One region of the Clostridium sp. JN-9 genome, then DNA from elsewhere that is predicted to be linked to it. Evidence: predicted binding sites of a transcription regulator. Region 1 holds the regulator's gene; each other region holds the start of a gene.
What was found. The regulator Rex, encoded in region 1, represses fermentation and respiration genes when NADH is low (regulators of the CRP and FNR family bind a similar motif). The targets are predictions, from matches to a motif close to ATTGTTAANNNNTTAACAAT.

Region 2: the regulator Rex is predicted to act here: its motif matches at 2,223-2,242, upstream of EQM05_RS05850 (butyryl-CoA:acetate CoA-transferase).
Region 3: the regulator Rex is predicted to act here: its motif matches at 3,349-3,368, upstream of EQM05_RS09730 (DUF1002 domain-containing protein).
Region 4: the regulator Rex is predicted to act here: its motif matches at 3,131-3,150, upstream of EQM05_RS09410 (glycerol dehydrogenase).

What each region holds. Positions count from the first base shown of each region.
Region 1 covers NZ_CP035280.1:610,608-616,596, forward strand. The annotation lists gene EQM05_RS02910 (insulinase family protein) at 1-1,230, shown strand, start outside; gene EQM05_RS02915 (ABC-F family ATP-binding cassette domain-containing protein) at 1,265-3,181, opposite strand; gene EQM05_RS02920 (redox-sensing transcriptional repressor Rex) at 3,439-4,068, shown strand; gene EQM05_RS02925 (short-chain-enoyl-CoA hydratase) at 4,299-5,081, shown strand; gene EQM05_RS02930 (acyl-CoA dehydrogenase) at 5,095-5,989, shown strand, end outside.
Region 2 covers NZ_CP035280.1:1,226,760-1,232,748, reverse strand. The annotation lists gene EQM05_RS05860 (YcxB family protein) at 1-108, opposite strand, end outside; gene EQM05_RS05855 (hypothetical protein) at 126-542, opposite strand; gene EQM05_RS05850 (butyryl-CoA:acetate CoA-transferase) at 757-2,112, opposite strand; gene EQM05_RS05845 (sugar nucleotide-binding protein) at 2,337-3,206, opposite strand; gene EQM05_RS05840 (methyl-accepting chemotaxis protein) at 3,236-4,921, opposite strand; gene EQM05_RS05835 (metallophosphoesterase) at 5,071-5,989, opposite strand, start outside.
Region 3 covers NZ_CP035280.1:2,040,440-2,046,428, forward strand. The annotation lists gene cls (cardiolipin synthase) at 1-222, opposite strand, end outside; gene EQM05_RS09715 (WG repeat-containing protein) at 357-1,349, opposite strand; gene EQM05_RS09720 (transposase) at 1,445-2,059, opposite strand; gene EQM05_RS16200 (SEC-C metal-binding domain-containing protein) at 2,499-3,266, opposite strand; gene EQM05_RS09730 (DUF1002 domain-containing protein) at 3,524-4,396, shown strand; gene EQM05_RS09735 (hypothetical protein) at 4,531-4,764, opposite strand; gene EQM05_RS09740 (6-hydroxymethylpterin diphosphokinase MptE-like protein) at 4,883-5,989, opposite strand, start outside.
Region 4 covers NZ_CP035280.1:1,963,574-1,969,562, forward strand. The annotation lists gene surE (5'/3'-nucleotidase SurE) at 1-706, shown strand, start outside; gene EQM05_RS09400 (transposase) at 1,014-1,190, shown strand; gene EQM05_RS09405 (hypothetical protein) at 1,225-1,659, shown strand; gene EQM05_RS09410 (glycerol dehydrogenase) at 1,895-2,986, opposite strand; gene EQM05_RS09415 (hemerythrin domain-containing protein) at 3,195-3,752, opposite strand; gene sufU (Fe-S cluster assembly sulfur transfer protein SufU) at 3,778-4,221, opposite strand; gene EQM05_RS09425 (cysteine desulfurase) at 4,208-5,449, opposite strand; gene sufD (Fe-S cluster assembly protein SufD) at 5,442-5,989, opposite strand, start outside.

The DNA of each region.
Region 1 (5,989 bases):
TCCACAGTTGAGGAAAGTTTAATTCCCTATATTGCACTGTTGTCCGGGATTTTAGGAAAGGTAAATACCGATAAATATAATTATGAGGATTTATCTAATGAAATAAATATTGTCACAGGCGGAATCAGGTTTAATGCTGAAGTGTTTTCAGAAAGCACTAAGGATGAGATATTTTATCCTTACTTTACAGTTAAAATGAAATATTTAGGGGATAAGCTTGGAAAGGCTTTAGAGCTTGTAAATGAAATAATAAAGAATAGTAAATTTGATGATGAACAAAGACTAAAGGAAATTATTGAAGAAATTAAATCCAGATTGGAAATGATAATGTTTGACAGGGGACACATAGTGGCTGCAAGCAGAGCTACGGCTTACTGTTCTCAGGTAGGAAGATATAATGAATACTTAACAGGTGTTTCATTTTATAAGTTTATTTCGGATTTGGCTGCTAATTTTCATGATAACTTTGAATCATTAAAGAAAAATCTTTATAAAGTTTCAAACTGTATTTTTAATAAGAATAATTTAATGGTCAGTATAACAGCAGAAAAGGCACATATTGAAAAAGTTGAAGATAATATTAATTTAATTTATAAGGATCTAAACTTTGACAGACTTGCAGAAAATAAATATGAATTTAAATTAGAGCCAGATAATGAAGGATTAATGACATCAAGTAAAGTTCAATATGTAGCAAAAGCCATGAATTTTTCAAAGTTTGGAATTGACTATTCAGGAAGTATGCAGGTTTTGAGATCTATAGTTAATTATGACTACCTATGGAATAAAGTAAGGGTTCAGGGCGGTGCATATGGATGTTTTAGTGGATTTAAAAGAAATGGCAATTTGTTTGTAACCTCATATAGAGATCCAAACTTAGATACTACATTGGATGTTTATAATAAAATATATGAATATCTGCAGAATTTTAAGGCTGACAACAGAGAAATGACTAAATATATTATTGGAACAATATCAGATTTTGATATGCCGCTGACACCTCAAATGAAGGGTGAAAGGGCAGACGAGTACTATATAAGGCATATTTCATTTGAGGATCTTCAAAAGGAAAGAGATGAAGTCCTGGAAACAAGGCAGGATACAATTAAAGGCTTTGCTCCACTTATGGAAAAGTTTATGAAAGAAAATAATATATGTGTATTGGGAAATGAAGATAAGATTAAGGAAAATGAGAAACTGTTCGGTAAATTGATAACTTTATTTGAATAAAAAAATGGTGGTCTTTTGCCACCATTTTCTTATATTATAATGAAAGTTCTTCCCACTTATCATATAGTGAATCAACTTCATCCTGAAGTTTAATAATCTGCTTATTAACTGATTCACTTTTTTCAAAATCTGAATATACTTCTTCAAAGCATAATTGCTTCTGCAATTCAGCAATGTCATTTTCATTTTTTGAAATTGCTTCTTCAACCTCTTTTATCTGCTGCTTATGTAGTTTTTCAAGCTGTTCCTGCTCTCTTTTTTTTCTTTTTTCAGCGTGTATTTGTGTCTTGCTTTTACCTTCCTGTTCCTGAATCTGCTGAAATCTTAATGGATTTGTTTTCTTTTCAATATAATAGGAGTAGTTTCCTAAATACTCTTTTACACCATCTTCTTTTAATTCATAAATTTTAGAAACCACTTTATTTAAAAAGTATCTATCATGAGATATTACTAATACTGTACCGTCATAGGACAGCAGTGCATCTTCAAGTGCTTCCCTGGATGGTATATCCAAATGGTTTGTTGGTTCATCTAGTAGTAAAAAGTTTGACTTTGACAGCATTAATTTTAATAGATTTATTCGGCATTTTTCGCCTCCGCTGAGATCTCCTACTTTCTTAAAAACATCATCCCCGTAAAATAAAAAGGCTGCTAAGGAAGATCTTATCTGAGTTACTGTCATATCAGGGAAGTCATCCCATACTTCATCTAAAATATTCTTATCAAGATGAAGATTTGATTGTTCCTGATCATAATAACCAACAAAAACATTTTTACCTAAATATATAGTACCGCTGTCAGGGTTTATATTATTCAGTATCATTTTAAACAATGTAGTTTTACCTCTGCCGTTTGCTCCAATTAAAGCAGTCTTATCACTTCTCTTCAAATCCAAATTAAGATTTCTAAAAAGCAGTTTTTCGCCAAAAGATTTACTTAAATTTTCAATGTGAAGTACATCGTTTCCGCTTTTAATCATAGTTTCAAAGGAAATTCTAGAAGCTGAAGGATCCTTATCGGGAGCCTGAAGCTTTTCAACTTTATCTAAAGCCTTTTGTCTGCTTTCAGCAGCTTTTATGCTTTTTTCCCTATTGAAGGATCTATATCTTTCAATGATTTCTTCCTGCCTTTTTATTTCCTTTTGCTGATTTTCAAATGCCTTCATTTGGACTTCATAATTTTTCTCTTTTTCCAATATGCAGTTAGAATAATTTCCATTATAACAATTTACATGGCCATTAATTAATTCAAATGTTCTGGTTGTAATGGAATCAAGAAAAAATCTGTCATGAGATATTATTATTACAGTACCTTTATATGACTTCAGATATTCTTCCAGCCATTCAATTGCATCCAGATCCAAATGATTTGTAGGCTCATCCAGAAGAAGTATATCAGGCTTTATTAAAAGCAGCTTACATAAGGCCACTCTTGTTTTCTGACCGCCGCTTAGTATGCTTATAGATTTATTAAAATCATCTTCTGTAAAGCCTAGTCCCTGAAGAACTCTGTTTATATCACCCTTATAGGTATAGCCGCCTCTGTTTTTATATACTTCAAATAATGTAGTATATTCTTTGATTATTTTATTGTGGTATTCTTCTTTAGAAGAGTCATAGGGCTCATTCATTTTCTGTTCTAATTTTTTAATTTTACTTTCCAGCTGCAAAAGATCACTAAAAACTGTGAGCAGCTCATCATATATGGTATTTGTTGTTTCTAAAGAAAGATGCTGTGCTAAATATCCTACTGTTTTAGATTTATCAATAAATAGATCGCCATGATCCTGCTCTAAACTGCCAGTTAAAATTTTAAATAATGTTGATTTCCCGGCTCCATTTGGACCAATCAGGCCTACTTTTTCTCCTTCATTTATATTAAAAGTAACTTTATCTAAAACTACATCTATTCCATAACTTTTATTTAAGTCCTTACTGCTTAAAACAATCATTACATCCACCTGCCTCAAAATAATTATACTAAAGTTCCATATGAAATTAAAATATATTTTTATTAATTTCTGGCTATAATGAAAATGTAAGCTTATTTACTTACAATACAATACAATTGTACTATAATTAGTTGTATGAGTCACAAATTATTGACACTATGCTTAAATAGGGATACTATAATTATTATGTAAAATAAATAATATGCTATAATTAGTATAAATGTAGTTTAAATTAAAGTTTAGATATGAGGTGCGATATGGATAAAAAGAAGAATATTTCTATGGCGGTGATTAAAAGATTACCAAAATACCATAGATATTTAGATGAACTTATGCAAAATGAAGTAGACAGAATATCATCTAAGGAATTAAGCGAAAAAATAGGGTTTACAGCTTCACAGATAAGGCAGGACTTAAATAACTTTGGGGACTTTGGACAGCAGGGTTATGGCTACAATGTTAAAGAATTACATAATCAGATTAGTAATATTTTAGGCCTTACAAGAGAATACAAAACCATAATAGTAGGTGCCGGAAATATTGGTCAGGCTTTAGCAAATTATTCTGATTTTCAAAAGTTAGGTTTTAATATTGTATCAATATTTGACATAAATCCAAAACTTATTGGATTAAAAATCAGAGATGTAGAAATTATGGATATAGACTATCTGCAGGAGTTTTCTGAAAAAAATAAGCTGGATATTGGCATAATCTGCGTTCCAAGAAATAATGCGCAAAAAGTATGTGATACACTTATTAAAGCCGGAGTTAAAGCAATATGGAACTTTGCACCAATTGATTTAATTGTTCCTGAGGAAATTAAAGTTGAAGATGTTCATTTAAGTGATAGCTTGCTGACTTTAACTTGCCTGCTAAATGACATATAATGTCATGTTTTGCATAAATTTGTCGAATTTTAGTTAAAAGTTAATCATAAAAATATCAAAAATAAATGGATATTTCTATAAGTTTATTGTTGTCATATAAGGTTTTACAGTATATAATAGTAATTAGAGGCGTTGTGCTTCTAATTATTTTTATATAACCTTGTTATATAATTAACAATTTGCCGTTATTTATTTAACAGGATTAGAGTATTTTCGAGGAGGATTTATTTATGGAATTTAATAATGTAGTTCTTGAAAAGAGTGGCAAAATTGCAGTGGTTAAAATTAATCGACCAAAGGCATTAAATGCATTAAACACAGAAACATTAAAAGAGTTAGATATTGTTATAACAGAATTAGAGCATGACAAAAATATATTTGCAGTTATTTTAACTGGTGAAGGTGAAAAAGCATTTGTTGCAGGGGCTGATATCACTGAAATGAAGGACTTATCCAGTATTGAGGGAAGAAATTTTGGAATATTGGGTAACAAGGTATTTAGAAGACTAGAAAATTTAGACAAGCCTGTTATTGCAGCTGTCAATGGTTTTGCACTAGGCGGCGGCTGTGAATTAGCTATGAGTTGTGATATAAGGATTGCTTCAACCAAGGCAAAATTTGGTCAGCCTGAAGTTGGTCTTGGTATAACACCAGGATTTGGAGGAACTCAAAGATTAGCAAGATTAGTAGGACTTGGAGCTGCAAAAGAACTTATTTATACAGCTAAAGTTATTAAAGCTGACGAAGCATATAGAATAGGTCTGGTTAACAAAGTAGTTGAACCGGAAAAATTAATGGATGAAGCTAAGGAACTTGCAAATACTATTACTGCTCAAGCTCCAATAGCAGTTAAGTTATGTAAATCTGCAATAAATAGAGGCATTCAATGTGATATAGATACAGCAACAGCTTATGAATCAGAAGTGTTTGGAGAATGCTTCTCAACAGAAGATCAAAAAGAAGGCATGACTGCTTTTGTAGAGAAAAGGGAAAAGAGTTTTAATAATAGATAGGAGGCTACGTATAATGGATTTTCAATTGACTAGAGAACAGGAATTTGTACAGAAGATGGTAAGGGAATTTGCTGAAAATGAAGTTAAGCCAATAGCAGCAGATATAGATGCCACAGAAAGATTTCCAAAGGAAACAGTAGAAAAAATGGCTAAATACGGTATGATGGGAATACCATTTTCAAAAGAGTACGGCGGAGCAGGCGGAGACACACTGTCATACATACTTGCTGTTGAAGAACTGTCAAAGGTATGCGCCTCAACAGGAGTAATCTTATCAGCTCATACATCTTTGTGTGCATCATTACTTGATAAATACGGCACAGAAGCACAAAAACAGAAATATTTAATCCCACTTGCTAAAGGAGAAAAATTAGGTGCATTTGGCTTAACAGAGCCTAATGCAGGAACAGATGCAGCTGGACAGCAGAGCCTTGCTGTATTAAAGGGCGACCATTATGTACTTAATGGTTCAAAGATATTCATAACAAACGGCGGAGTTGCTGATATATTTGTTGTATTTGCAATGACAGACAGGAGCAAAGGCGTTAAAGGAATATCCGGATTTATACTTGAAAAGGGAATGAAAGGCTTTTCAATAGGAAAAGTTGAGGATAAAATGGGAATAAGAGCATCTTCAACCACAGAGCTTATTTTTGAAGATGTGGAAGTACCTGTAGAGAACCTTGTTGGAAAAGAAGGAAAAGGATTTGGTATAGCAATGTCTACCCTTGATGGAGGAAGAATTGGTATAGCAGCTCAGGCACTTGGAATAGCCGAAGGCGCATTTGAAGAAGCCAGAGATTATATGAAGGAAAGAAAACAATTTGGAAGACCATTAAGCAAGTTCCAGGGCTTATCATGGATGATGGCTGACATGGATGTTGAAATAGAATCTGCAAGATATCTTG
Region 2 (5,989 bases), 620 kb from region 1:
CAGGCAGTACATAACCAATATGATTATTGCCCTGAAACTTCCAAATAAAAGTTCACTTAACACAAGGTTTCTGTATTTTCTTTTAGTTAATTTATTTTCAATAATCATATAAATATTTACTCCTTTTAATTTTGTCTTGCTGGATATTCACTGTATGCTGCATCCAATGCTATTAATGCTGTGTTCCATATATCTGTCTTTAATGATGCTTTTTTCATAATTGATGCTGAAATAATACCAGCTAATAGTATGAATATCCCCAGGCTTAAGCTTAATAATGAATATTTTGATATTAAAATTCCTAATATGAAAGTACCCAGGGATGCATATCCTGAAACATAAATGCCTAAAGAGCCGTGCACATCACAACTGTTGATGCTTTGTGTCAGCCTGCTCTTTTCAACATATACATTAAATTCAGGATCCAGCAGCTTTTCTTCATACATTTTTTTATAATAATCAAACATGTCCTGCTGAGCCTTTGAACTAGCATTAATATATTTTCCGTATAGCTTAACGTAAATTTTCTTTCTTTTGTACATTTCATAACCCTCTTTTATTTTACTTTAAATTCTTTCCAAAGAAAAGTACGTAATTAATTTCCCATTTAAGGGGGCGCTTCTTTCAGTTGAAAGATAAAAGTTGAAAGTTAAAAGTTAGAAGTTCTAAGTTATTACCACATAGCTCTTAACTTCTAACTCTTACCTCTTACCTCTTACTTTTTACCTAAAAAAGTTCTTACCTCTTACTTCTTAGTTATAACTTATTGCTTCGTCTCCATATTTTCATCTTTTCAGCTTCTTTAATTAATTGTTCTCTAAAGTCAGGATGAGCAACAGATATTATTGCTTCAGCCCTTTGCCATGCAGATAAACCTTTTAAATTTACCATTCCGTATTCGGTAACAAGATAATGAAGGTTTGTCCTTGTAGCCGTTACTACTGAGCCTGTTTCTAATGTGGGTAAAATACGTGACTTTACATGGCCGTCTCTTGTTTTGTATGTTGATGAACAGCATATAAAGCTCTTGCCGCCTTTAGAAAGATAGGCACCTAATACAAAATCCTGTTGTCCGCCAGAGCCGCTTATGTGTTTCAGTCCTGCGGTTTCAGAATTTATCTGACCAAACAAGTCCACCTCTACACAATTATTTATAGATACAAGATTATCTATGGAAGAAATTACTCTTATGTCATTAACATAGTCCACAGGGGCACTCATAAGCTCAGGGTTGTCATCAATATAATCATATAGCTTCTTTGTACCTGCTGCAAAGGTATATGTCTGGCGAAATCTGTCAATATTTTTTTTAGAGCCATTGATTTTTCCTGCCTTTGCCATATCAACATATGCATCTACATACATTTCTGAATGGACACCTAGATCTTTTAAATCCGATTTTGCTATCAGTGAACCTACTTCATTTGGCATACCGCCTATGCCAAGCTGCAGGCATGCACCATTTTGAATTTCTCCTACAATCAGATTTGCTACTATCTTGTCCACATCAGTAGGAACTGCATTGCCTCCCATTTCTCCAATTGGAGGATTTTCTCCTTCCACTATCATATCCACATTTGAAATGTGAACGTCATTCTCAAAGCCTCCAAGACATCGAGGCATATTTTCATTTACTTCAACTATTACCTTTTTTGATGTTTCGCATACTGCAGCTAAATGTGATGCATTAGGGCCAAAATTAAAGTACCCATTTTTGTCCATAGGAGTTACCTGAAACATTGCTGCATCAGGAGGACAGGTAGAATCCCTATAATATCTTGGCACTTCAGAATATCTTATGGGCGCATAGTATACAAACCCCTGATTAATGGCTTTTCTTTCGATCCCGCTCATATGCCATGAATTCCATGTAAAATGTTTTCCTGCATCTTTAACTTTAAATATCTCAGGTACCCATAATAAAACTCCGCCTCTAACGTTTACATTCGTCAATTCATCAGCACGAGCTGCCAAAGCCTTATCCAAAGAAACTGGTATTCCGGTTGTCCATCCATAATCCACCCAGCCTCCTGATTTAATTACTTTTACAGCTTCATCAGCAGTAACCAATTTTTCTTTGTATTCCTTTTCAAATACACCGTATTTTTTCATCAAAACACCCCCGCATAAATTAACAATACATTACCATAGTTTATGACTAAATTTACCATCTTATAAATTCAATCCATTTATTATTTCTACAGTTCCCCCCGCATTCCTTCATTGTTATTTAAATAACGCTACGTTAAAATTATAACAAAAACATGGTAAGTAAATACTTTAATCTTAAAGCCGGGCTGCTTACATTATTCTTACCCCTTACCTGAAAAAAGCTCTTACTTCTTACTTCTTATTTCCTCCCTTATGCATCTTTTAATTGCTTCTTCAGTTGTGGAAAATACTATGCCGTTCTTTGATATTTTGTGTGTATCTAATCTTATATCCCTTGGATTTTCTTTATATTTTTCAGTATCTGCTTCTAATAAATACTGTAATTTGTCTCCATAACCTAACTCTTCAATTATCAGCTTTACCACATCATATCTGGAAAGGTCATTCATGCTTCCAAAGTTATATGTTCCATAAGGAAGATCAAATATTTTGTAGAAATTCTCTGCCATTTCGGTTATATAGGTCATGCCTCTGTATTCATTAACAGGGGCCTTTATCTTTTCATTTTTAAGAATAGAGGATACTGTATTCCACATTATATTGGAGGACATTTTGCATCCTTCCTTGGGAAGTCCAAACATCCATGTAAATCTAATTATCCAAAGCTCAGGTATAATTTTCTTTAAAAGCCCTTCTGCCTCTAATTTATTTTGTCCATAAACGGTATCTGGTACTGCCTTATGCTCTTCATCATATGGTCCTTTTTCAACATTACCATTGAAAATCTGCTCAGAGCTTATAAAAATCATTTTTGCTCCCACACTTTTACATGCCTTAGCCACATTTACAGCGCCTTCAACATTGATTTTGTGTGCCATTTCAGGATGCTCATTGCAGAAGTCTGTAACTGCTATTGCTGCTGCATGAAGAACATAATCAGGCTTATATTTCTGAAAAGCAGTTAAAACCTTATCATTATCTGTAATATCCAAATCATCCCTGCCTGTTGATATAATTTCATATTTATCACTGTAGTATTCTGCAAGTCTTGAGCAGATAAATCCTTTTCCCCCGGTAAATAATAATTTCTTCATAAAATTCCTCCTTAAATTTAATAGATTTTTTACACTGTGAATTTTTCAATCTTACCAGTTAATCTATCCGACATATCATTCAAATCATGAACAAGCTTTGAAACCTGGTCTACAGTTGACAGCTGAGTCTCTGCTGAGGCTGCAATTTCCTTTGCTGAAGCTGCTACCTCTTCTGAATAACCTGATACAGATTCTACTTTATTTAAAATATCTTCTTTTTCCTTTACAGCATTTTTTACAGCTTCATAAACCTCCTGTGAATGAACTCTTGTATTGTCAGCTTCACTTTGTATTGTTTTAAAGGAGGATACAGTTTTTTCAATTAAACTAACCTGGCTGTCCATCTTCTGCCCAATGGCTTCAGCAGTAATGCTTACATCATTTGTACTGTTATTTACAGCTCCCATGAACTCATTTATGCTCTTTGAAGATACCAGAACCTGTTCAGCAAGCTTTCTAACTTCATCTGCAACAACTGCAAAACCTTTTCCGTATTCCCCTGCTCTTGCTGCTTCAATTGCTGCGTTTAAAGCAAGAAGATTTGTCTGCTCTGCAACAGAATTTATTACATCCGTTACCTGATTTATCTTATCAACATTTTCATGAAGAGTCTGCATTTTATCTGAGGTAACCTTAAAGGAATTATTTATGTCTTCAAGAGAGCTTACAAGTTCATTAAGATTCACAGCTCCTTTATCAGCATTTTCCTTAATATTACTGTTGCTTACTACATCACCTTCTGATCTTTTTTGTATACTGTCAAGATCCTCACCAAATGTTTCAAGAATCTTTGCTATCTCGGAAGTATTTAAAGCCTGACTATTAACACCTTCAAATACATCATTAACTGCTTTTGAACTTTCCCTTGTTGAATCAGCTGCAATTTCACCTGATGTCTTTAATTTTTTAGATATGCCATTAAGCTCTTCTACTGAGTCCTTTACACCGCTTATTGCATTTCTAAGTACATATAGTGAATTATTCAGGCCCTTAGTAAGCCTGCCTATTTCGTCATTGCCCTTACTGTCAAATTCAACAGTAAAGTCTCCCTGTGAAAAATCATTAAGCTTGCCCACTATATTATTAATAGGCTTTGTCAGATTACTAGAGATAATCATACCAAGTATAATGGCAATTATCTGCAATAATAATGATACAGCAAAGGTTTCCATTAGACCCTTTGTTATAAGATTATCCATGCTGTCTAGAGAAAGCCCTATATTTATTGTTCCAATAAGCTTTGAGCCTTCGTAATAAGGTGTAGCCACATTGTATACCTTTTTACCTGCTGTCTGAAAAATAAATCCATTGGTTTTTTCATCTTTTATTACATTTGAAATATCATTTTGTTTTGTTGCAGAAGCTGCTGCATCAGTTCCGCCCTTTCCAGTATTGACACTGCTCTTGGTTTCTGTGGATCTATTGCTACTTATAATAACATTCATTTTTGTATCTGCTATAGAAATGTAAGTTATATTTCCTTTACTTTCAGAGGCAACCTTTTCAAATATATCTCTTATCTTGAAACTATCACTTAGACTATAATCCTTTATTTCTCTGCTTACTGCAGCTATAAGAGTTGAACCATCATTCTTCATTTGTTCTGTAGCTACCCTCTTTACTTCATAATAGGAAATTCCCATAAATACAATAGTGCAGAAAAGTGTAAGTATTATAATGGTTGCCAGTATCTTTTTCCTCAGTGAATTAAACATTTTATCTCCCCCGTATTTTAGATATAATTATGTTAAATAAGATTACTATAATACCATTATTCTACATTTATACCCAATATCCTTCAAAATTAAGTAAATTATTGCTTATATTTCTATGAAATAGCAGCAATTACAAGTTTACAGCCTTCCTATTTTTTTACATTCACAATAACATATTCAGAATGATGACCTGTTCTAATAGGATACCCCCAGCCTCCCATGCCAGATGTAACTATAATCTGATATTTCCCAATGTTCTTGTAACCATAACTTATCTGGTTAAATCCCAATCTATGGCTGATTAATCCCATAGGCCAAATCTGACCCCCATGGGTATGGCCTGATAATTGCAAATCAATACCAGCTGCACTGTTTTGCTGAAGATCACTTGGCTGATGATCCAGCAGTAAAAGAAAGTTATGAGTATCTGCATTTTTTAACAGCTCTTCACTTGTTTTTCTTTTTATTCCCGGAGAAAAGCCTTTATCCTTTCTGCCTATTATGGTTAAATTATGGTTTACATTATAAACTTCATCTTCAAATACATGAATTCCATTGCTTACCAATTGGTTTTTTAACTGTTTTTCATTAAAATTAGGTTTAGAGGTATATGTGCTTTTATCGTGGTTCCCATAGACATAAAAAGTTCCATATGTACTTTTTATGCTGCCTAGTATTTTTGCAGCATTCTCCATTTGCACCCTGGTGGTTCTTTCATCCACTATGTCTCCGCAGAGAACTACCAAATCAGGCTTTTTGCTTTCAATTTCATTACAGTATTTTTTTAATTTCACCTCATTCATGGTTGTACCAAAATGAAGATCTGCAACCAATGCGATTTTATATCCATGCTCTGATACTGGCTTTTCTGTGTGTATGGTATAATCAGTTTCAATAACATTTCCCATATTGAAATAACCATACCCCAGAATCAATGCTGTAATAATAATGGGCATTGCGCCACAGTAGAAAATCTTATTCCACAGATCAATTTTAATGATTTTGTGTTTATGCAAAGCAGTAAATATAATGTTAAGTATCTCCATACATAAAGCTGCTGCAATCATA
Region 3 (5,989 bases), 1.4 Mb from region 1:
CATTAGTTCATTAATATGAAGATTTGTGTTTTCATTTAATTTATGCTTCTTCCAGTTTCGCCCCAAAAATATGTAGAAAAAAAGTCCCACAGGCGGCATTATAACAAACACTAACAGCCATGCAATGGTCTTCTCGGGCTTCTTCCTTTCAAGAACAATTACAGTAACTGAAATTATTGAATTTATTATTAAGATTGCCCATATTATATCAAATAACCTCAAATAAATTTCCTCCATTGTATAACTGACAGATTGCGGGTTGCTTGCTTTAACCGACAGAATTCGGGTGCTACCTGGTTACATTCGACGTTTATCGGGTGCTACCTGGTTACATTCGATTACATTCGACACATTACTTAAATTATTTCCCCTTTTGTATTTATATATACTGTTTTGTCATGAAGTTCTGCTTCAGCAACACCATTTATGAATTCATGCGCATCATCAAACTTAGGCTTAATGACAAATTCTAAATTATTGTTTAAATAACCCCATTTGCCGTCCACTTCCACTGATATTAATCCTTCAGATATGGAATCCACATTATCATATTTTACTGGAACAATTTCCTTACCGGTTTTATCTATAAATCCATATTTTTCGTTTTTTGAAACTGCTGCATAACCATTATAAAAACTGTCCACCCAGTCATATGCAGGCTCAATTACTAATTCATCCTGTTTATTGATATAGCCATATTTGCCTCTGATTTCTACTAAAGCTAAACCTTCATTAAAGTCACCTGCATAGGAATACTTTTCTCTTATTATAAAATCACCGCTGCTGTTTATGAATCCATATCTTTTATTTTCAGCCACCACTGCTATACCTTCATTAAAGCTTCCTGCATAGCTGAATTTAGGCTCAATGATAAATTGTCCCTGTTTATTTATGTAGCCAAGCTTTCCTCCAAGCTGAACAAGAGCTATTCCTTCGCTGAAATCTTCAGCATCTAAAAACTGCGGCTGAACAACAGTTTCGCCATTTTTATTTATATATCCCCATTTATAACCTACCTGCACTGCTGCCATGCCCTCACAAAAACTGTTCACTTCATCATATTTTTCTTCAATTGCTATTTTACCAGTTTCATCAATAAATCCCTTTTTACCATTAAGCTCGACAACAGCTAATCCTTCTGAAAAATTATAAACATCGTCATATATAGGTTCAATTACTATATTCCCATTTTCATTGATAAATCCATATTTATCGCCAACAGCAATAATTGCTTTTCCATGTACAAATTCTTCTGCATAGTCAAATTGAGAATCAATTATAACCTGCCCGCTGTTATCCTTATAGCCATATTTTTTCTTATTTTCTACTGGTAATAATACTTTACTCATTTTTATCCTCTTCTTTCTGACAATTATCGGGTGCTACCTGGTTACATTCGATAAATTGCGGGTGCTGCCTGGTAGCATTCGGCAGTATTCCACACCTACATTACCTGTTCAACAAATTCTTTATAGGATCTTTCATAATTATTGTTGAAATATATTAATACTAAACTGCTATTAACAAAGCTTTGCTTTACATGATTAATATACGAATGATAGCTGCTCCAAACATACTCCTGTGGTGCTTTAACCAAATTAGCCTTCACAGGATTCAAATGTATATATCTGCTGACTTCCAGTAGATATCTATCATCTTCAATTATCTCAGAACCATACCTGGATTGAAATAAATGTCCCACAAGTTTATATTTATTATTAAAATAATCTGCATATAACTTATTTAATCTCATCATTAAGTTCTTAATATGAGTATCCTTTGTTTTTATTTGAAGATGTACATGATTTGTCATCAAACAATAGCTTAATATTTCGTATTGATTATCCAAATCCTTAATAGACTTTTTCAGGATTTTCAAATAGATCTCATAGTCTTCTTTCTCTCTAAAAATATCACTTTTCCTGTTTCCTCTGGAGGTAATGTGATACATTGCATTTGGATACCAAGTTCTTGGTTTTCGGCATCGTTTTGTTTTTTCGGTTTTTTCAGATTTTGGGTTTTCTTGTTTTAATAAAGTAAGTTGCTTTTCCTTATCCATATTATCTCCTATTTTAAATTAATTACAAATATAATGATAAGTATAGCCTTAACTTATTATTTATAATCATTAAAATAGGTGACAATTATCGGGTGCTGCCTGGTAGCGTTCGACACAACTTTACTACCTATTTTATCATATTAACCTACATTTTAACTATAAATTTCATATGAAAAACTTATTTTCACCTCAATGATATTTTTTCTACTTTATTAAAGGGCCGAAAAGCCCGCAAATCGCAGGTTGCAAAAATAAGTTTTAATCTATTTGAATTCCTATAAATAATATAGTCGGAGGCAGTGAATAAACATCTTTCTCATACATAGCCTTGTGAATAATAAAAAACTGCAACAAAATCTGCTGCAGTTAAACTCTTACTTTTCACTTAACATTTTATCATGTTCATTATTTAATGCTTCCTAACAGCATTAAACATTATTTATTCAATATCCTCATAACTTGCTTTAATTGTTTCATAGGAAATGTTCCCTTCTTTAGGGCAAGGTAACTTTTTGCTTCCAAATGTGCAAAACTTACAGTAAGCATTTTTATCATGCTCTAACAAGCATTCATTATTGCAATGGTCATAACAATTATCAGAAACATAATCAATTATTGTCCAATATAAAGTTTCAGATATTTCGTTTGCTGTTTCATTCTCTATTTCTTTACTTAATTGATCCATCAAAGCGGTGGCAAGTCCATTTGCAAATTCAATATAAAATAAGTTCATTCTTGTAGGTTCTTGTAAGTTCTCAGGAAGTTCATTTATATCAAAGCCATCATCTGTTAAGGACTTAAAATCAGCATTTTTTAATGAATTATCGATACAATTATTTTTACAATTGAGACATTCTTTATAAAAATCTTTTGAATATTTATATAAATTTTTAATTATTTCCTCTGTTTTATCGTTGCTTGTTTTGTTATATTTGTATAAAATACTTCCTGTCATGTTTAATATCTCTAATAAAAAGAAATCAAACTTTGTTATTGGATATCCAGATAATTTAATATACTCTTTAGCAGTAAAATATTTATCTGATACAGTTTCGTACTGGCTTAATAAATTTTCTATTCGCTCTTTTTCCTGATCCTTTTTCATGCAGCAATTTTTATACTTCTTGCCGCTGCCACAGTAGCATAAATCATTTCTGCCTAGTTTAGGTCTTGGTTTAATAATATTAGATTTTTCATTTCTTTCCATTTTATATTTCTCCATTTATAATTTATATATAGCTTAGGTGCTATATTCTATTTATTTAATCTTACCATATTAACATAAAATAATCATCAAAGTTTTGACAATTATCGGGGGCTGCCTGGTTACATTCGTCAAATTGCGGGTGCTGCCTGGTAGCATTCGGCAAAAAATGTTTCTTATTTTTTACTTCTTTTATTCATAATTATAGTATATTATATTAATGATGTAAATTTTAATCTTTTAAAAAGGAGTTGTAAGACATGAAGTTTAAAACAGTTTTCAGTAAATTATTATTAATATTTATGGCTGCATCTGTAGTTTTATCTGTTTCTGGAAATAAAGTATATGCAGATTCATATAAGACTGTAACATTAGGAGGAGACCTTACTGATAGTCAGAAGCAGGATATGCTTAAATATTTTGGAGTTGATAAGCAGAGTGCCAATGTAATAGAAGTAAATATAGATGAAGAAAAAAAGTATTTAGGAGATACAGTAGACAGCAGCAAAATAGGAACGAAGTCCATATCCTGTTCTTATGTTGAACCAACTTCCAGCGGCGGGATAAATGTATCAATAAATAATATTGATTGGGTGAGCAGCAATATGATAAAAAATGCTCTTATTACAGCCGGAGTTAAGAATGCAAATGTAAAAGTATCAGCCCCTTTCAGTGTGTCCGGCACGGCTGCCCTTACAGGAATTCTGAAAGGTTATGAGAATAATACAAATGGCAGTAAGATCAGCGAAGATAAAAAGAAAGCTGCAAATGAAGAACTGGCGACTACGGCTGATCTGGGAGATAAAATAGGAAAAGATAAGGCTGCTGGAGTAATGAATGATATAAAAACACAGGTAATTAAAGACAAGCCCAAAAATGAAGATGCAGTAAGGAAAATTGTAGAAAATACAGTTAATAACTATAATTTGAATCTTAGCGCAGGGGATATTAATAAAATCACTGTAGTTATGAATAAAATAAATGGATTAGGCTTAAATTTCAGCGATATAAAAAGTCAGTTAAATGGTGTAGCAAGCCAGATGAAAGATGTTTTATCCAGTGAACAGGCACAGGGATTTTTCAGTAAGCTTGCAGCTTCAATTAAAAGCTTTTTTCAGGGGTTGTTTAATTAGCAGCATCTTACTAATTCTAACAGAAGATTTTTATATTATTTGATGTTGTAATATTTTAATAAGAATCAAACTATTAAAGATCTGGATTTTCAATGGATCCAGGTCTTTTTGTGATATATGACAAATATCGGGTGCTACCTGGTAGCATTCGACAATTTTGTTAGTTCAGGCTGAATTTTGTACTTTAACACATCGCAGGCAGATATGTAATCTTCAATGATTATGTATTTTTCCGTCTGTAAAATTAACTTACTTATGTCTTCTATATATCTTTTTATTTTACAACAATCCTTTTCATTGTCATTATAATTTTTTATATAGTTGTCTGACTCTTTTATAAATTCATCATACATATTTTTTACACTCATGAGTATCTCATGATTTTCCTGAAATTCGCACTTTAGCATTGTTTCTCAAAGATTATTAACATATAATCCCATGTTATTAATAAATTTAAAATAGTTTTCTTTAGATTCCAAAATAATTTTACTCCTTTACAATATCTTGTCCTTGAAACGCTTTTTCCATTATATAACACTTATCCAAAATAAATAGATATTTATTCAATGCATTATTCAAGTAATCTTTAGGAAGTAAATATTCGATAAACTCCAGCATTCCCATAAAAACATTAGCAAACAATGGAACTCTGCTTAATTTCTTCTCATTTTCATTTATTATATTTACTATATTATCTCTATTTTCCTGTATGGACTTTACCATTTCTTCACAACAATCCATTACCATATACAGCTCTTCAGAAAGCTGGCTTTTGATTTTTTCTTCTGTCCCATCCCTCTCAATATCCTTAGAGAATATGGGGAAATCTATATTCTTATAATTAGAAATCTCTTTTTTATAATATTCATTAAAATCAATGTTTTTGGCACCATCTATAGTAATTCCGTGACTTGTGCCATTTAAATATACAATATCATGGTGATTTTTTATAATTTCTTCTGATTCATATTTAAATGACATAAATGCAGGAGTAGTGTATACTTCATCACCTTTATTATTAACAGTTTTTATATATGCCGGATCATTTTCAAGCTGTTCTGGAGTAAACTCTTTGTTGTTCTTTGAACCTTCAGCATATAATCTATTTTTACTATAGCACATATCCTGTCCAAGAATTATTATTGGATTGCATCCAAGTTCGGATAAATTATAAGTTATAACATTGGCAATGGAAGGGCCTGAATATCCGGAAATATATTCCCAACCTAATTTTTTATGTAAATACTCATCCATCTCCACCTGATTCATTAAGAATTTGGTACCATTAATGAGCTTAGGTACATTGTAATAAACCTGACTGGAATAGAACAGCATAGAATCCGCATTGTATTTTAAGCCATTAAAAATTTTCTCTTCTGCCTTGTTTCCATCCATAGCTCCTAAGATGTGAGCCCTTATCCCATTGCTTTCAAGTATACCGGCACCGCTTCCAACTGCTGCAATAATAGCTTTATCCTGCACCAGTTTTAAGGTTTCTATATTTTCTTCTAGTGAAGGCCCTGCCCCCACAATAATGGCTGGTTTATCTTTAAAGCATTTTCTTAATTTCACCAGCGGATATGTGTTATTTAT
Region 4 (5,989 bases), 1.4 Mb from region 1:
TAGTTTAGCAAAGGAAATATCTAAAAAGCATGAAGTCATTATGGTAGCTCCTCTTGAACAAAGAAGCGCTTTCAGCCATTCCATAACCATAAGAAAACCTATTCTGGTTAAGGAAGTAAAGCTTCCTGAGCTCAGTATTAAATCCTATGGCATTAATGGTACACCAGCAGACTGCGTAAGAGTAGCTTTAGATAAATTAATACCAGACAATGTGGATTTGGTTTTGTCTGGCATCAATTTCGGACTTAATATAGGCACAGATGTTTTATATTCCGGAACAGTATCTGCCGCCATTGAAGCTTCATTGTATAATATTCCTTCTATAGCAGTATCACAGCAGATAGTGAACACCGAAGAAGTAAATTTTAACGCTGCTGCAAAATATGCATGTCACATTTTAGAGAAAGCAAAAGATTATTTAAATGACAATATAGTATTAAATATAAATGTACCTGCTTTACCTGAAACTGATGTTAAGGGCATTAAAGTATGTAAAATTGGAGATAAGGTATTCAATAATACATTTTCTGAAACTATTGATGAAAATGGTGAAATGTCACTTTTATTAAACGGCACTATTAATGAAGAAAAAAATTTAGATTCAGACAGATTTTATTTAAAACAGGGTTATGTTACAGTAACACCACTTCATTATGATTTTACTAACTACAATGTTATAAAAGAAGTTGAGAACTGGATTTATTAGCAAAAACGGGGCTGTCGCATTTATGAATTTATATACAATATATTATAGTATTTATTCTTAATGCGGCAGCCCATTAAACTTTATGTTTTTGGGACTGTTACGATGATTAGATATTTACTTTCTATAGACACATATGGCTCTTTTAAATAATAATGTTGATGTGAATAGGACTTCATCAAAAGAACAAAGATTAAAGAACAAAGATTAAATAAGGTAGTTTTTCTTTGCAGAAAAACCAAAAACTCAATTGATTAAGTGGATTATAGGTTTTAATAACTAAAAATGGTTTCAATTATAGTTTTATTAGATGATAAAAAAAGATTTGCAAAAATCCTATGCCGGCAGGCAGCCAATTAAAATAAAGAACGTAAATGGATTGCCTAAAACATTGAAGGTTTCTTTTCCAGAAGCAACTATTCAAAACTGCATTGTACATCAAATTAGAAATTCTTTTTTAGTATTACCCATAACCATTATAAATTAGTAGATTTTCTGCCAAAGCAGAAAATCTACATTATTTGTTATTTGTTATTTGTTCTTTAATCTTTTGTTTTGCGGCAGCCATGGAAATTGGTGTTTCTTATGTAACACTATTTTACTGGAGGCACAAGCTGTTCCTTGCTTTAAAAATGGTTAAACAAAATAAAATGCAGGGAAAGTTTGAACTTTATAATTTCTTCTTAAAATTTTCCCGAAAGGGACAGAAAAGCATTGAACATGATCAAAGCGTAAGTTACATTAATATCAGCAATAATAAAGTCTGCTTTATTACGGCACTGGATTCACACAAAAATATTTATTCCAGGGCAGTGGGCACAGGACGTATGAATGCAATGGATATGGAAAATTATATTGGAAAAATATTAAATAAAAATAAACAGGCAATCTCAAGACCGAAAAGCTTTTTTGCCATGTTCTTTAAAAGAAAATTAATATTGAAAATACATATATAAATATGAGAAATGCTGAAATATGTTTTGATTGACATTTCACTAACTAGAATTTGTTACTTTATCAACACTATTGAATAAAAGAGCCATATACCTAAAGAAGAAAAGATTAAAGAACATGGCTTATCTTAAATTAAGCCATAATTAGCATCATAAATCTTTAGTTTCAGTCTTCAATAAAAAAAGGAAATCACATTAGCAGTTTTAACTGCTAATGCGACAGCCACTTTTATTATTTTTATTTATAAAGTTTTCCTAAAGCATCTGCAGCAAGTATTGCAGCATAAACATCATCAGCTGTTACCTTAAATGGCATATTGTGAATAGTTTCTCCCTCTGCGCAGGTTGCTTCAGCTACTTTTCTTATTTCATCTTCTTTAACTTCCTTTATTCCCATATCCTCCAGTGTAACAGGAAGACCTAAATCAATACATAAACCAAGTACTTCTTCCAGTTCTTCTAAAGGACTATTTTCTAAAATCAGCTGAACAATTGTACCAAATGCAACTTTTTCGCCATGATATAAATGATGGCACTGCTGAAGTACTGTAAAACCATTATGTATTGCATGAGCACCAGCAAGTCCGCCGCTCTCAAAACCAATGCCGCTTAAATAAGTATTTGCTTCAACTATATTTTCTACTGCTTCTGTACAAACCTTATTTTCAACAGCAAGTTTTGCCTTTAATCCATCCTGAAGTAATGTCTCATAGCATAGCTTTGCCAGGCTTAATGCTGCTTTTGTAATTTTTCCTCCAGTCATATTAGCTGCTCCAGATCTGGAACATGCTCTTGCTTCAAAATATGTAGCCAATGCATCTCCAATACCGGAAACAATAAGTCTTGCTGGTGCCTTAGAAACGATTGCAGTATCGACTAAAACTAATTCCGGATTTTTAGGAAGGACAAGATATTCACTGAATACTCCTTCTTCTGTATAAATTACTGAAAGTGCACTGCATGGAGCATCTGTAGAAGCTATTGTAGGCACTATTACAACAGGAAGATTTGAATAATGTGCTACAGCCTTTGCAGTATCAAATATTTTTCCTCCACCAATTCCAACTACTACATCGCTGCTGTTCTTTTCAACCAGTTTCTTTAATCTGTCTATTTCGCTCTTGCAGCATTCTCCATTGAAGCCTTCAAACACAACTTTGACATTGCTGCCTTTAAAACTTTGATCTATAACTGGCTTAGTTCTTTTTATGCCGTTGGGACTTGCAATTATAAAAAATGATTTGCCTAGATTTTTAGTATGCTCTTTAAAGTTTTTTAATTCCCCACTGCCCTGTACATATCTGCTTGGTGATATTATTATCCTTGCCATTAAAAACACTCCCTTAGATTTATTTTTACAATTATATTTTAAGTTTATAAAACATATATTGCAAAGGCTCTGATAACTAATATTCCCACTCTGTGAATAAATATAATTTAATTCCTTCATCTATCTAATTATAGCTATCACTTGCAAATTAAATTTTTAACAATCTTTTTTAATGATAAAATCTAAAGAGTGCCTTTTACTTTTATTATTATTTATCATACTTTTGCTCTAATTGTTTAAGCATGGATAAATATTTATTTTGTATGCCATTATGTTCATCGTTTTTTTCAAATGCATCGCAGTCCTGTTCCAGCTTTTGAAGAGTTGATTTTGATAAATTATTTTCTGCAAATTTATATACCACATTATCTTCTTTTTCTATATGCCTTGTCAGCAGATCAGCATAACCTATGGCATTTGCTATTACATCAACTCTGGCATCCATATTGCCATTTTCAACTTCATTAACTGCAGTTTCCAAATTTTTAATGAACAATCTTCCTAAATCATGTTCTACCAGCATACCATGAGTCACAAGCTTATCTGCAGGCCCCTTTAATTCCTCTACCATTTTAACAAAAAGAAATTTTTCTTCTTTGCCATGATGGTGCTTATCAGCATAATTCCTTATGAAATCGATAATTTTGTGAAAGTCACTATAATCAACATTATTATCATTTAATACCTTTAAACAGTATTTTCTTATAACCCGCAGCATTCTTGAAATGTTTTTATGTTCAGAAACCATGACTTCAATAAAATTCATATTTTACAACTCCTTTATCTGAATTTTATACTGTCTTCTTTACTTTTTTTATTGCCTCTTCCAGTGTATGCCATGCAAGTACTGCACATTTTGTTCTGGCAGGCATCATTGATATATTTTTCAAGGCTATAGCGTCCTCAAGCTTTTCTAACTCTTTTTCATCTGTTACTTCTTTCTTTATCATGCTAAGAAATGTTTTAACATATTCAAGAGCTTCTTCAATTGATTTACCTTTAATAAGGTCTATCATTATAGAAGTCGATGCCTGTGAAATTGCACATCCGCTCCCCTCATATGCAGCATCCTGTATAATATCCCCATTAAGTTTCAAAGACAAAGTTATATCATCGCCACAGCTTGGATTATGTCCTCTTTCACAGCAGTCTGCATGATCCAGATGTCTTTTATTGGTTTTATCCTGATTATGCTCTGTGATTATTTCTGAATAAATTAAACTAAGATCGTCCATATCCTAACCACTTCCTAACATTTTTAATACTATCTATAAATTTATCTGCTTCCTCAAATGTATTGTAAAAGTAAAAGCTTGCCCTGCAGGATGCTTGTATCCCTAAATATTTCATAAGAGGCTGAGCACAGTGATGGCCTGATCTCACAGCCACACCATAGGTATCTATTATACTTGCCACATCATGAGGATGAATGTCTTTGATATTGAAAGATATGATGCCTCCTTTATTATTTGCATCTTTTGGTCCATATAAACTTATATAAGGAATTTCCTTAAGTTTATTAAGTGTATAGGATGTAAGCTGTCTTTCATATTCTTCAATGTTATCAAGTCCAATGGATTCCAGATAATCAATAGCTGCAGCTAGTCCAACTGCCCCCTCTACATTCTGAGTTCCAGCTTCAAATTTATATGGCAGTTCTGCAAAAGTGGCTTCCTGCTCTGTTACATACTCTATCATATCTCCCCCAGTGAGAAATGGAGGCATTTTTAATAAAATTTCTTCTTTTCCATATAGTACTCCAATTCCCATTGGTCCAAGCATTTTATGACCTGAAAAAGCAAAAAAGTCTGCATCAAGATCTTTCACATCAACCTTCATATGAGGCACACTCTGAGCCCCGTCTATTACCACCACAGCTCCTTTGCTATGAGCATATTTTATGATTTCCTTAACTGGAAAAATTGTTCCAAGTACATTGGACACTTGTGCTATGGAAACTATTTTAGTTTTATCAGTTATTTTACTTTTATACTCATTTTCATCCAACATGCCATCTTTATTTAAATACATATACTTAAGTACAGCATTTTTTGCCCTTGCCACCATCTGCCAGGGCAGCATATTACTGTGGTGCTCAGAAACAGCAATTACTATTTCGTCCCCTGGATTAACATATGTCATTCCATAGGTATAGGCAATTAAATTAATGGACTCTGTGGTATTTCTTGTAAATATTATTTCATTAGATTTATCTGCTCCTATAAACTTTTGGACCTTTTCTCTAGCATTTTCATAAGCTTCGGTAGCTGCCACACTTAGATAATGGGCACCTCTGTGAGGGTTTCCATTTATCTTTTCATTATATTCTTTAATTGCATTAATAACAGATTTGGGCTTTTGCGTGGTAGCACTATTATCCAAATAAACTAAATCTCTTCCATTTACTTTTAAAGATAAAATGGGAAAATCTTCTCTGATTTTATTTACATTTAAATTAGTCATTGGAAAGTCTCCTTTTAATTTCTGCTCCTAATATTTCCCTTAAGCTTTCATCTGGCACCTTGTCAAAAATGGGACTGAATTCAGCTTCTATAATTAATTTCTTTGCATCATGGTCGCTAAAGCCTCTGCTCATGAGATAAAACATTTCTTCCTCATTTATTTTACCAACACTTGCAGCATGTGATCCATCTACATCTTCTTCATGGCAAAGCAGCATTGGAACAGAGTCTGTTTTAACATTAGGGCTTAATAAAATCACATTTTCCTCCTGTGCACCCTTAGATTTTGATGATCCCTTTTTAAAATCTATATTACCTTTGAATACTTTTTTGCTGTGATCCTTTAAAACTCCTTTTATGATCATATTGCTTTCGCTTCTTCTGCCTTTGTGATTTGCTGTATAATATAAATCTTGTCTTCGGTATCCATCCACAAAATATGCAGAATATATATCTGCTTTACTGTTTTCCTCATTTAAATCAGACATATAATTAGTTACATTTATATTAGATCCCATTTCTACTGTAACCCAGTTCACTT